3 regions of the Cupriavidus sp. 22TCCZM04-2 genome follow, and region 1 is predicted to be linked to each of the others. Evidence: predicted binding sites of a transcription regulator. Region 1 holds the regulator's gene; each other region holds the start of a gene.
What was found. Region 1 encodes sigma-54, which starts transcription at its own class of promoters, with help from an activator protein. Its sites were predicted from a motif close to TGGCANGNAANCTGCTTT; they were not measured.
Positions count from the first base shown of each region.

Region 2: a site for sigma-54 is predicted at 1,023-1,040, ahead of AC3FKG_RS07015 (circularly permuted type 2 ATP-grasp protein). Genes of this name have one in related genera too.
Region 3: a site for sigma-54 is predicted at 1,335-1,352, ahead of AC3FKG_RS19150 (TorF family putative porin). Genes of this name have one in related genera too.

Region 1 covers NZ_JBYOJS010000004.1:245,056-248,277, forward strand. The annotation lists gene lptB (LPS export ABC transporter ATP-binding protein) at 1-537, shown strand, start outside; gene AC3FKG_RS09050 (RNA polymerase factor sigma-54) at 637-2,115, shown strand; gene hpf (ribosome hibernation-promoting factor, HPF/YfiA family) at 2,165-2,518, shown strand; gene AC3FKG_RS09060 (PTS sugar transporter subunit IIA) at 2,895-3,222, shown strand, end outside.
Region 2 covers NZ_JBYOJS010000003.1:244,685-247,906, forward strand. The annotation lists gene edd (phosphogluconate dehydratase) at 1-338, shown strand, start outside; gene AC3FKG_RS07010 (gluconokinase) at 485-991, shown strand; gene AC3FKG_RS07015 (circularly permuted type 2 ATP-grasp protein) at 1,219-2,694, shown strand; gene AC3FKG_RS07020 (alpha-E domain-containing protein) at 2,749-3,222, shown strand, end outside.
Region 3 covers NZ_JBYOJS010000013.1:55,426-58,647, reverse strand. The annotation lists gene AC3FKG_RS19160 (polysaccharide pyruvyl transferase family protein) at 1-260, shown strand, start outside; gene AC3FKG_RS19155 (adenylate/guanylate cyclase domain-containing protein) at 272-1,183, opposite strand; guanidine-I (ykkC/yxkD leader) riboswitch at 1,387-1,502, shown strand; gene AC3FKG_RS19150 (TorF family putative porin) at 1,558-2,511, shown strand; gene atzF (allophanate hydrolase) at 2,610-3,222, opposite strand, start outside.

The DNA of each region.
Region 1 (3,222 bases):
AGCGGCCTGGCCATCCACGAGCGCGCGCGCATGGGCCTGTCCTACCTGCCGCAGGAAGCGTCGGTGTTCCGCAAGCTCAATGTGGAAGAGAACATCCGCGCGGTGCTGGAGCTGCAGCTGGTCAACGGCAAGCCGCTGCCTAAGGCCGAGATCGACAGCCGCCTCGATACGCTGCTGGACGACCTGCAGATCGCCCACCTGCGCAACAACCCCGCGCTGTCGCTGTCGGGCGGCGAGCGCCGCCGCGTGGAAATCGCCCGCGCGCTGGCGTCCTCGCCGCGCTTCATCCTGCTTGATGAACCGTTCGCCGGCGTGGATCCGATCGCCGTCGGCGAAATCCAGCGCATCGTCAGCTTCCTGAAGGCACGCAACATCGGCGTACTGATCACCGACCACAACGTGCGCGAGACGCTTGGCATCTGCGACCACGCGTACATCATCAGCGAAGGCACCGTACTCGCATCGGGCCAGCCCGACGAAATCATCGCCAACGAGTCGGTGCGCCGCGTCTACCTGGGCGAGAACTTCCGCATGTGAAGCCGGGGGCGGCAGGTGGGCTTGGCAGAGACGATCAGGCAGCATCAGCGATAGCAATTTCCGTTCCAACATCGGTTGGATGCGCATAGAATAGGTCGCATGAAACCGTCGCTACAGCTCCGTCTCTCCCAACATCTGGCACTCACGCCGCAACTGCAGCAGTCGATCCGGCTGCTGCAACTTTCTACGCTTGAGCTGCAGCAGGAAGTCGAGCAGGCCTTGACGGAAAACCCGCTGCTGGAGCGCGAAAACGACTGGATCGACAGCCCGCTGCGCGTGGCGGCCGATGGCTCGGTCAACCTGCAGAGCGCACCCGCGCCCGCACCGGCCGAACCGCAGGGCAACAGCGACGCGAACCCCAGCAGCCCGGGCAGCGAGGATGAGAGCTATAGCGACAGCGGTAGCGAGGATTACGGCAGCGACTGGAGCCTGGACGATTTCGCGCGGCGCCCGCAGGGCGAGGACGACGAGAAGACGCCCATGCAGCTGCGCGACGCCGAACCCACCCTGCGCGAACACCTGATGGAGCAGCTCGCGCCGCTGAAGATCTCGACTCGCGACAAGGGCCTGGCGATCTTCCTGATCGAATCGCTCGACGACGATGGCTACCTGAGCGCGTCGCTCGACGAGATTTGCTCCGAGTTGCCCGAGGAACTCGAATTCGAGGTCGACGAACTGCAGGCGATCCTCACGCTGCTGCAAAGCTTCGACCCGCCCGGCGTGGGCGCGCGCAACGCGGCCGAATGCCTGAGCCTGCAGCTGCGCCGGCTGCAGCATCCGCAGCGCGAACTGGCGCTCTCGATCGTCAACCATCACCTTGAACTGCTTGCCGTACGCGATTACACGCGCCTGAAAAAAGCACTGCAGGTGGATGAAGCGGCGCTCAAGGCCGCGCATGAACTGATCCGCTCGCTCGCGCCCTACCCAGGCCACGCATACAGCCGCCCCGAAGCGGACTTCGTGGTGCCTGACGTATTCGTGCGCAAGAGCGGCGGCGGCTGGATCGCGCAGCTCAATCCGGATGTGATGCCGCGCCTGCGCATCAACGACATGTACGCGCAGATCCTGCGCGGCGCCAAGGGTGAATCCGGTGCCGCGGGGCTGCAGCAAAAGCTGCAGGAAGCGCGCTGGCTGATCAAGAATATCCAGCAAAGGTTCGACACGATCCTGCGAGTTTCGCAGGCGATTGTCGAGCGTCAGAAGAACTTCTTCACGCACGGGGAAATCGCGATGCGCCCCTTGGTTTTGCGGGAGATTGCCGATACACTGGGATTACACGAGTCAACCATATCCCGGGTGACGACCAATAAATACATGGCAACGCCGATGGGTACTTTCGAACTGAAGTACTTTTTTGGCAGCCACGTTTCCACCGAAACCGGTGGGGCGGCTTCTTCAACGGCGATCCGCGCCTTGATCAAGCAACTTATAGGAGCCGAAGACCCGAGGAGTCCTCTTTCCGACAGCCGAATTGCCGAATTGCTGGGTGAACAAGGCTTCGTTGTCGCGCGCCGTACCGTCGCCAAGTATCGCGAAGCCCTGAAGATCCCTGCTGTCAATCTCCGCAAGACTTTGTAGCCGAGTTGCACCGCCTGCCTGGTGCAGCTCTTTCAGAAGGAGAAGCGCTATGAACTTCAAGATCAGTGGACACCACCTGGACATCACGCCTCCGCTGCGTGAGTACGTGGAAACGAAGCTGGAGCGTATCGTCAGGCATTTCGATCAAGTCATTGGCGTCAGCGTGCTACTCTCAGTCGACAATCACAAGGAAAAGGACAGGCGTCAGTACGCGGAAATCAATTTGCACCTTCGGGGCAAGGACATTTTTGTGGAAGCCCATCACGAAGACCTGTATGCGGCCATCGACGCACTCGTCGACAAGCTGGACCGCCAGGTGATTCGCTACAAGGATCGCGTGCAAGGCCACGACCGTGAAGCGGTCAAGTACCAGATGGCCGAGGCTCAACTACAGCAGCAATAATCAAGCCTGCCAGTCGCAAGGCTGGGCACTGAAAACAGGACTGATAAAGCAAGCCGCGCCATGTAGCGCGGCTTTTTTGCATCTGTAGCCCTGGCCTTGCGCGTGTCCTGGACACAAGTGTTCGCAACTGGCGCAGCACGGTGTATGCTCTCCAAGACATAGCGCGTAGCGACTCCGGCGCGAGCACCGTACCCAGGTGTGGCGGCGCCAGCACGGACCAGGCCATACAGGGCGCTGCATTGCACAAGAACAGGGGAGACGCTGCTCTATAATGGCCGAACGCTTGGTAAGCCATGGCGTGGCCGCAACCCGGCCCCACTTCGTTTCCGGGCTGAGCAGTCCGATCTGCCTGCTAACTGAAATCCTCGCATCGCCCATGAATCGTTTGGCCAAACTGCTGCCACCCGGCAACATTAATCTCGACGTCAGCGTCACCAGCAAGAAGCGTGTATTCGAGCAAGCCGGGCTCCTATTCGAGAACAACCATGGCGTGGCGCGGGCGACCGTGACCGACAACCTGTTCGCGCGCGAGTCCCTGGGTTCGACCGGTCTGGGCGCGGGCGTGGCCATTCCGCACGGGCGCATCAAGGGGCTGAAGCAACCGCTGGCTGCCTTCATGCGGCTGGCCGAGCCGATCCCGTTCGAATCGCCGGATGGCAAGCCCGTCTCGCTGCTGATCTTCTTGCTGGTGCCGGAACAGGCTA
Region 2 (3,222 bases), on a different contig from region 1:
CCGGCAAGGTCCCCGCGGTGATCCACATGGGCCCCGAGGCGCTGGCCGGCGGACCGCTGGCGCGCGTGCGCGATGGCGACCTGGTGCGCATGGACGCCGTTGCCGGCACGCTTGCCTGGCTCGGTGATCCGGCCGAGTTCGCGGCGCGCCCCGTCGTGCCGGCGCCGGCCGATGATTTCGCCCGGTTCAGCATGGGCCGCGGCCTGTTCGGCCTGTTCCGGCGTCACGCGCGCATGGCGGAAGAGGGCGGCAGCGCACTCGACCTCTCCGAGGCCGACGCCATGCCGGCGGCCGCGGCGCCCGGAACTGCCACGGCAGCGCATTCCGTCGCACAATAGCCGGGCCAAGGCCCGTTTCATCCGATTGACTCGATTCCTCCCGGCCGGTGCCAGCCGCCAGCCGGGCACCTGTGCGCCGCCTGCCGGCGCCAGGCTACCGACAAGGGTGGGGCAAACCATCCGACACCATGATCGATGGAGCAGACATGATCTATATCCTGATGGGCGTTTCCGGCAGCGGCAAATCCACGGTTGGCGAAATGCTGGCGCAACGCCTGGGCTGCGCGTTCCATGACGCGGACGAATTCCACAGCGCCGCCAACAAGGCCAAGATGCACGCGGGCATTCCGCTTACCGACGAGGACCGCTGGCCATGGCTGGCGGCCATGCGCGCGGCCATCGATGCCGCGCGGGCCGAGGGCCGGACCCACGTGTTCACCTGCTCCGCGCTGCGCCAGGTGTATCGCGACCGGCTGACGCCGCCGGACGGCGGCGTGACCTTCGTCTACATGAAAGGCGACGCGTCGGTGATCGGCTCGCGCCTGTCCGCGCGCACGGACCACTTCTTCAACCCGGCACTGCTGCAGAGCCAACTCGATACGCTGGAAGAACCCCAGGGCGCGCTTGTGCTCGATATCCGGCAAACGCCGCAGGCGCTGGTGCAGGCCATCCTCGACGACGGCGAACGCCACCGCGCCACCGCCGCGCGCTGACCCACTTCTGCGCGCGCGTCTGCAGTACCCCTGGCAGGCATCTTGCTTCACCCGTTTCCGTGCCGCGCCATCGCGGGGACTTGCGGCTTTCGCTGGCACAAGTATGCTGAAAGGGCCAGTCACTCGACAGTCTGTAGAGCCAAAAAACAAGGGGCGGCGATTCCGGTGGGAGACCGGCAGGCCAGGCGACCAGGACGCCCCCCGATTTCACGGAGGGAAGGGCCATCATGGCGGCGCGCTTTTTTGACGAGATGCTGGATTGGCGGGATGACGAGCGGAATACCGTCATCCAGGCGGGGCAGGCCCTGCCGGGTGGCCTGGTACGGCCGCACTACAGGCAATTCTCGGACTGGCTGGCGCGACAGTCCGAGAACACCATGGCCAACAAGCGCGCCGAGGCGGACCTGATCTTCCGGCGCGTGGGCATTACCTTCGCGGTCTACGGCGACAAGGATGAATCCAACAGCGGCACCGAGCGGACCATTCCGTTCGACGTGATCCCGCGCATCTTCCCGGCCAGCGAATGGGCCATCCTGGACAAGGGCCTGCGCCAGCGTGTGGCGGCGCTGAACCGCTTCATCCACGACATTTATCACGGGCAGGACATCATTCGCGCCGGCGTGATCCCGCCGGACCAGATCTACAACAACGCGCAGTACCGCCCCGAGATGCTGGGCCTGGACGTGCCGCACGACGTCTACGCGCATGTGGCCGGCATCGACGTCGTGCGGGCCGGCGAGGGCGAGTTCTACGTGCTGGAGGACAACCTGCGCGTACCGTCGGGCGTGTCGTACATGCTCGAAAACCGCAAGATGATGATGCGCTTGTTCCCGGACCTGTTCGCCCGCAACCGCGTCGCGCCGGTGGCCCACTATCCCGACCTGCTGCTCGACATGCTGCGCGGGGTTTCGCCGCAGGCCATCGCTGACCCCACCGTGGTGGTGCTGACACCGGGCATGTACAACTCGGCTTACTTCGAACACGCTTTCCTGGCGCAGCAGATGGGCGTCGAACTGGTGGAAGGCAGCGACCTCTTCGTCGAGGACGACCATCTCTACATGCGCACCACGCAGGGGCCGCAGCGCATCGACGTGATCTACCGCCGCGTGGATGACGATTTCCTCGATCCGCTGGTGTTCCGGCACGATTCCTCGCTCGGCGCGGCGGGGCTGCTGTCGGTCTACCGCGCGGGCAACGTGACCATCTGCAATGCCATCGGCACCGGTGTGGCGGACGACAAATCAATCTACCCGTACGTACCCGACATGATCCGCTTCTACCTTGGCGAGGAGGCCATCCTCAACAATGTGCCGACCTATATGTGCCGGCGCCCGGACGATCTGCAGTACGTGCTCGACAACATGGCGGAGCTGGTGGTCAAGGAAACCCATGGCGCCGGCGGCTACGGCATGCTGGTGGGACCTGCGGCCACGCGCGCGGAGATCGATACCTTCCGCGAGGTGGTGAAGTCGCGGCCCGAGCAGTACATCGCCCAGCCGACGCTGGCGTTGTCGACGTGCCCGACCTATGTCGAGGCGGGTATCGCGCCGCGCCATATCGACCTGCGTCCGTTCGTGCTGTCGGGGCGCGAGGTGCGCATGGTGCCGGGCGGGCTCACGCGCGTCGCACTGCGCGAAGGATCGCTGGTGGTGAATTCCTCGCAGGGCGGGGGCACCAAGGACACCTGGGTGCTGGAGCGCTGAGCCCTCCGCCACAACGACGCCAGGCCGCCACGACCGCATTGCGAGGAGAATCCCATGCTGAGCCGCACCGCCGACCATCTCTTCTGGATGGCCCGCTATACCGAACGCGCGGAGAACACCGCGCGCATGCTGGACGTCAACTACCAGACCTCGCTGCTGCCGCAATCCGCGGAAGTGGCGGAGCAGGGCTGGTGGGCCATGCTCGACATCTCGGAGCTGACCCGTGCTTTCGACCACAAGTACGGACTGCTGACGCGCGACGACGTGATCGACTTCATGGTGCGCGACATGACCAATCCGTCGTCGATCATGAGCTGCCTGCGCGCGGCGCGCGAGAACGCGCGCGCGGTACGCGGCTCGCTCACGACCGAGGTCTGGGAAACGGTCAACACCACCTGGCTCGATGTGCAGCGCATCATCGCGGACGGCGAGTTGCAGGAAGACCCGTCGCGCTTCTTCGAGTGGGTCAAGTTCCGCTCGCACCTGGCGCGCGGGGTGCAGTTCGGCACCATGCTGAAGGACGACGCC
Region 3 (3,222 bases), on a different contig from region 1:
GCAGTTTGCATGGCGGCATCGTCGCCGGCGCCTGGGCGCTGCCGCGCATGGGACTGCTGCGTCCGGGGCAACCGCTCGCGGCAAGCAAGCAGGCCGCCTTCGATGCGACCTGGGGCACCGGCAGCACACTCTCGGCAGTGCCGGTCGACGCGCTTGCGTCCGGCATGGCGCAGGCCATCGCCGAGGCGCCGGCGCAGCGCGAGTCGCTGGCCCGGGACCTGGTGCAGGCCTGCCGCGCGGGCTTCGCCGCGCACGCGTGACCCGCCGGCCGTCACAGGCGCTCGACGCGCACGAAGAACTCGACCCCTTCCTCGGTGTTGTCCAGCGCCTGGCCAAACGTGATCCAGCCGTGACTGCGCAGCATGACGTCGTCGCGGCGCAGGATAAAGCTCTCTTCGCCGTCGAGCGTAACGTGCGTGCCGTTCGAGCTGCGGTCGACCAGCACATAGCGGCCGCCGCGCGTCTCGACGGTGGCCTGGAAGCGCGAGGCGCGGCGGTCCGACACCACGATCGTCATGCCGCTGTCGCGGCCGATGGTGACCGGCGCCGAGGCAAGATTCATCTCCACCACCGCCGAGCGGTAGCGCAGCGTGAGAAACACCGAGCAGGCGGTCCGGGGGCTTTCGGTATCGATCAGCGTCAGGTCGGTGGCCTGTTGCCAGATCGCCTCGAACAATTCGACCGGTTGCTCGCGGCCGCGCACTTGTGTCGGGTACAGGTAGCGCGTGGCCTGGCGCAGCAAGTCGGGAAGCTGCTCCACGGATTCCGCGCTGGTGATGATCTGTCCGCGCGACGCCAGCTTGCATAGCCGCGCGGCAAGGTTGACGGTATCGCCGAACACGTCGCCCGATGCATCAGCAAGCACCGGGCCATGGTGAAAGCCGATATGGATCGACATCGGCACGCCGGACACAGGCGGCAGCTGGGACACCGCGAACTGCATGTCGAGCGCGGCCTGCAGCGCGCGCCCGGCCGCGGGGAACAGCACCATGATCTCGTCGCCAATGGTCTTGACGATGCGCCCGCCGGCCGCTTCGGAGCAGGAGCGCATGACGCCGAGGCATTGCGCAACCGCAGCCATGGCCGCCGCATTGCCGGCCACCTCGTACAGCCTGGTGCTGCCGCTGAGGTCGGCAAACATCACCGACCCATCCGGCGCCTCGTTAAGCGGTTCCCGGTTCATATGCGCCCCGGCCCGCCACGCTGCCGGCGGGTCAGTTCCTCAATGCAGTCACGCGATCACGCAATGCTGGAATTCTGGCACTGCCACAGGCGATCCTCAACCAGATTGGCACGGCATCCGCACCAAAGACCCGATGCAAACAGCAGGGTCGTGGCATGCTACTTGCATATCCGCGTCCCCGGGAGGCGACCGTATGTCGCTCACCGAAGGGTAGCTAGGGTTCCGGTCGTGCCACGCGCACGATGACTGGTCCGAGAGCAACCGGCCACTGGCAGCTCGCGCGCCAGCGGCTCCACGGCGGGACAAAAGCCCGGGAGGTTCACTTCGTGAAAGAGGTGGCTTCCCTGCCCTTGTCCACCGATTGGAGCCAACCTATGCCGGTAACCCCCGTCAACCGCCGTCCAGCCCGAAAGCTTTGCGTCAGCCTGGCCCTTGCCGCGGCCCACTTCACAGGCGCCGCCCATGCGCAGGATGCCGCGCCTGTGCCCGTCGAGAACACCGCCGAACCGAATGCCGCTGCAGAACCCTATACCTTCACGGGCCATCTCGATCTGGTATCTCGCTATGTGCTGCGCGGCGCCACCACCACCTATGGCAACGGCGCCCCGCTGGGCAACGCCGGGGCGGACGCGCCCGAATCGTCGCGGCCGGCCCTGCAATGGGGTCTGGACTTGGCCCATGAAAGCGGCTGGAGCATTGGCTACTGGGCATCCATGATCAACTATTCGTACCGCCAGCTCGGACGCTCCTACAGCGACCGCAGCATCACCGATTTCCAGAACAACCGCTCCGTGGAAAACGACTTTTACGGCGCCTACGGCGGCAAGCTGGCGGGTGACCTCGGCTATACGGTTGGCATGACCGCCTACTACTACCTCAACGGCGAACACGCCAACGCACTGGAAACCAAGGCGGGCCTTTCCTACGGCCCGCTCAGCCTCAACGCGCAAACCTTGCTCAACGATGTGGTGTGGGGCAACAAGGGCGATACGTACTGGACGCTTGTCTACACCCAGCCGCTGCCGTACGGCATGACATTCAGCGCCACCGCCGGCGCCTACACCTATCGCAAGGAAGGCAAGTATCTCGGCACCACCGACACGCTGACGGGCACTGCCTGCGGCCCGGGCGCCGCCTTCGTGGTGAATGGATGCTTCGCGGGCAACGCGCCCGTCGGCAAGGCCTTCCGGCACCTGACCATGGCGTTGAACGCGCCCATTCCCGGCACGCCGGCAAGCGTGGGAATCCAGTGGATCCTTGGTGGCAAGAACCGCTTCGGCGTCAGCCAGAAGAACCAGTTCCTGGCATCGGCAACGATCGGATTCTGAACCCCGGGCGAAGGAGCATGCAGCGGAGCCGGAACTCCGCATGCACCGCCCCGGCGGCCGGCAGGTCTTTGCGCCTGCCGGAACGCCTCTACCGGGCGCTACGCTTGCGCGGCGCCTTCCCGCGCGAGCCAGGCCCGCCATCCGCCGTAGGCGGTGATGTCTTCGGCGCCCGCCAGACCGGCGGGCTCGCAGATGAATCCCGGCACACTGGTTCCGTCGGCCAGTTGCGTGCGGCCAATACCCAGCGGGGCCGGAATGCCCGCGACGAAGCTGCCAAAGCTGGCCTCCGGCAGTTCCCATACCTCCACCTCGATGGCAGCGCCGCCGTCGTCCACGCGCTCCAGCCCCGGACGCCGCGTGCCGCTGCCGGGCAAGGCATGGAGCCGATAGCAGGGCGCCGTTCGGGTGCATGCCACCAGCCTGGCACCACGATCGGTCAGCTGGTGGTGCAGCGGCAGCCCTTGCAGGTGTGCGCCACAGACGGCGACGCGGACCTGGCCGGAACGGACTGCGGCGAGCGATGCGGCATCGTCCGGCAACGCATGGCCGGTCGCGCCCAGGGTGGCGGCGCGCCCCCGCAGCGCCTGCTGCCAGCGCGTGGCCAGGCGCAGCAGGGGCACATCCTGATGCGCGGGGGCCGCCACTGTCACGCCAAACGGCAGCCCGGCTTCGGTGAAGCCAGCCGGCACCGCAATGCCGGCGTAGTCGAGC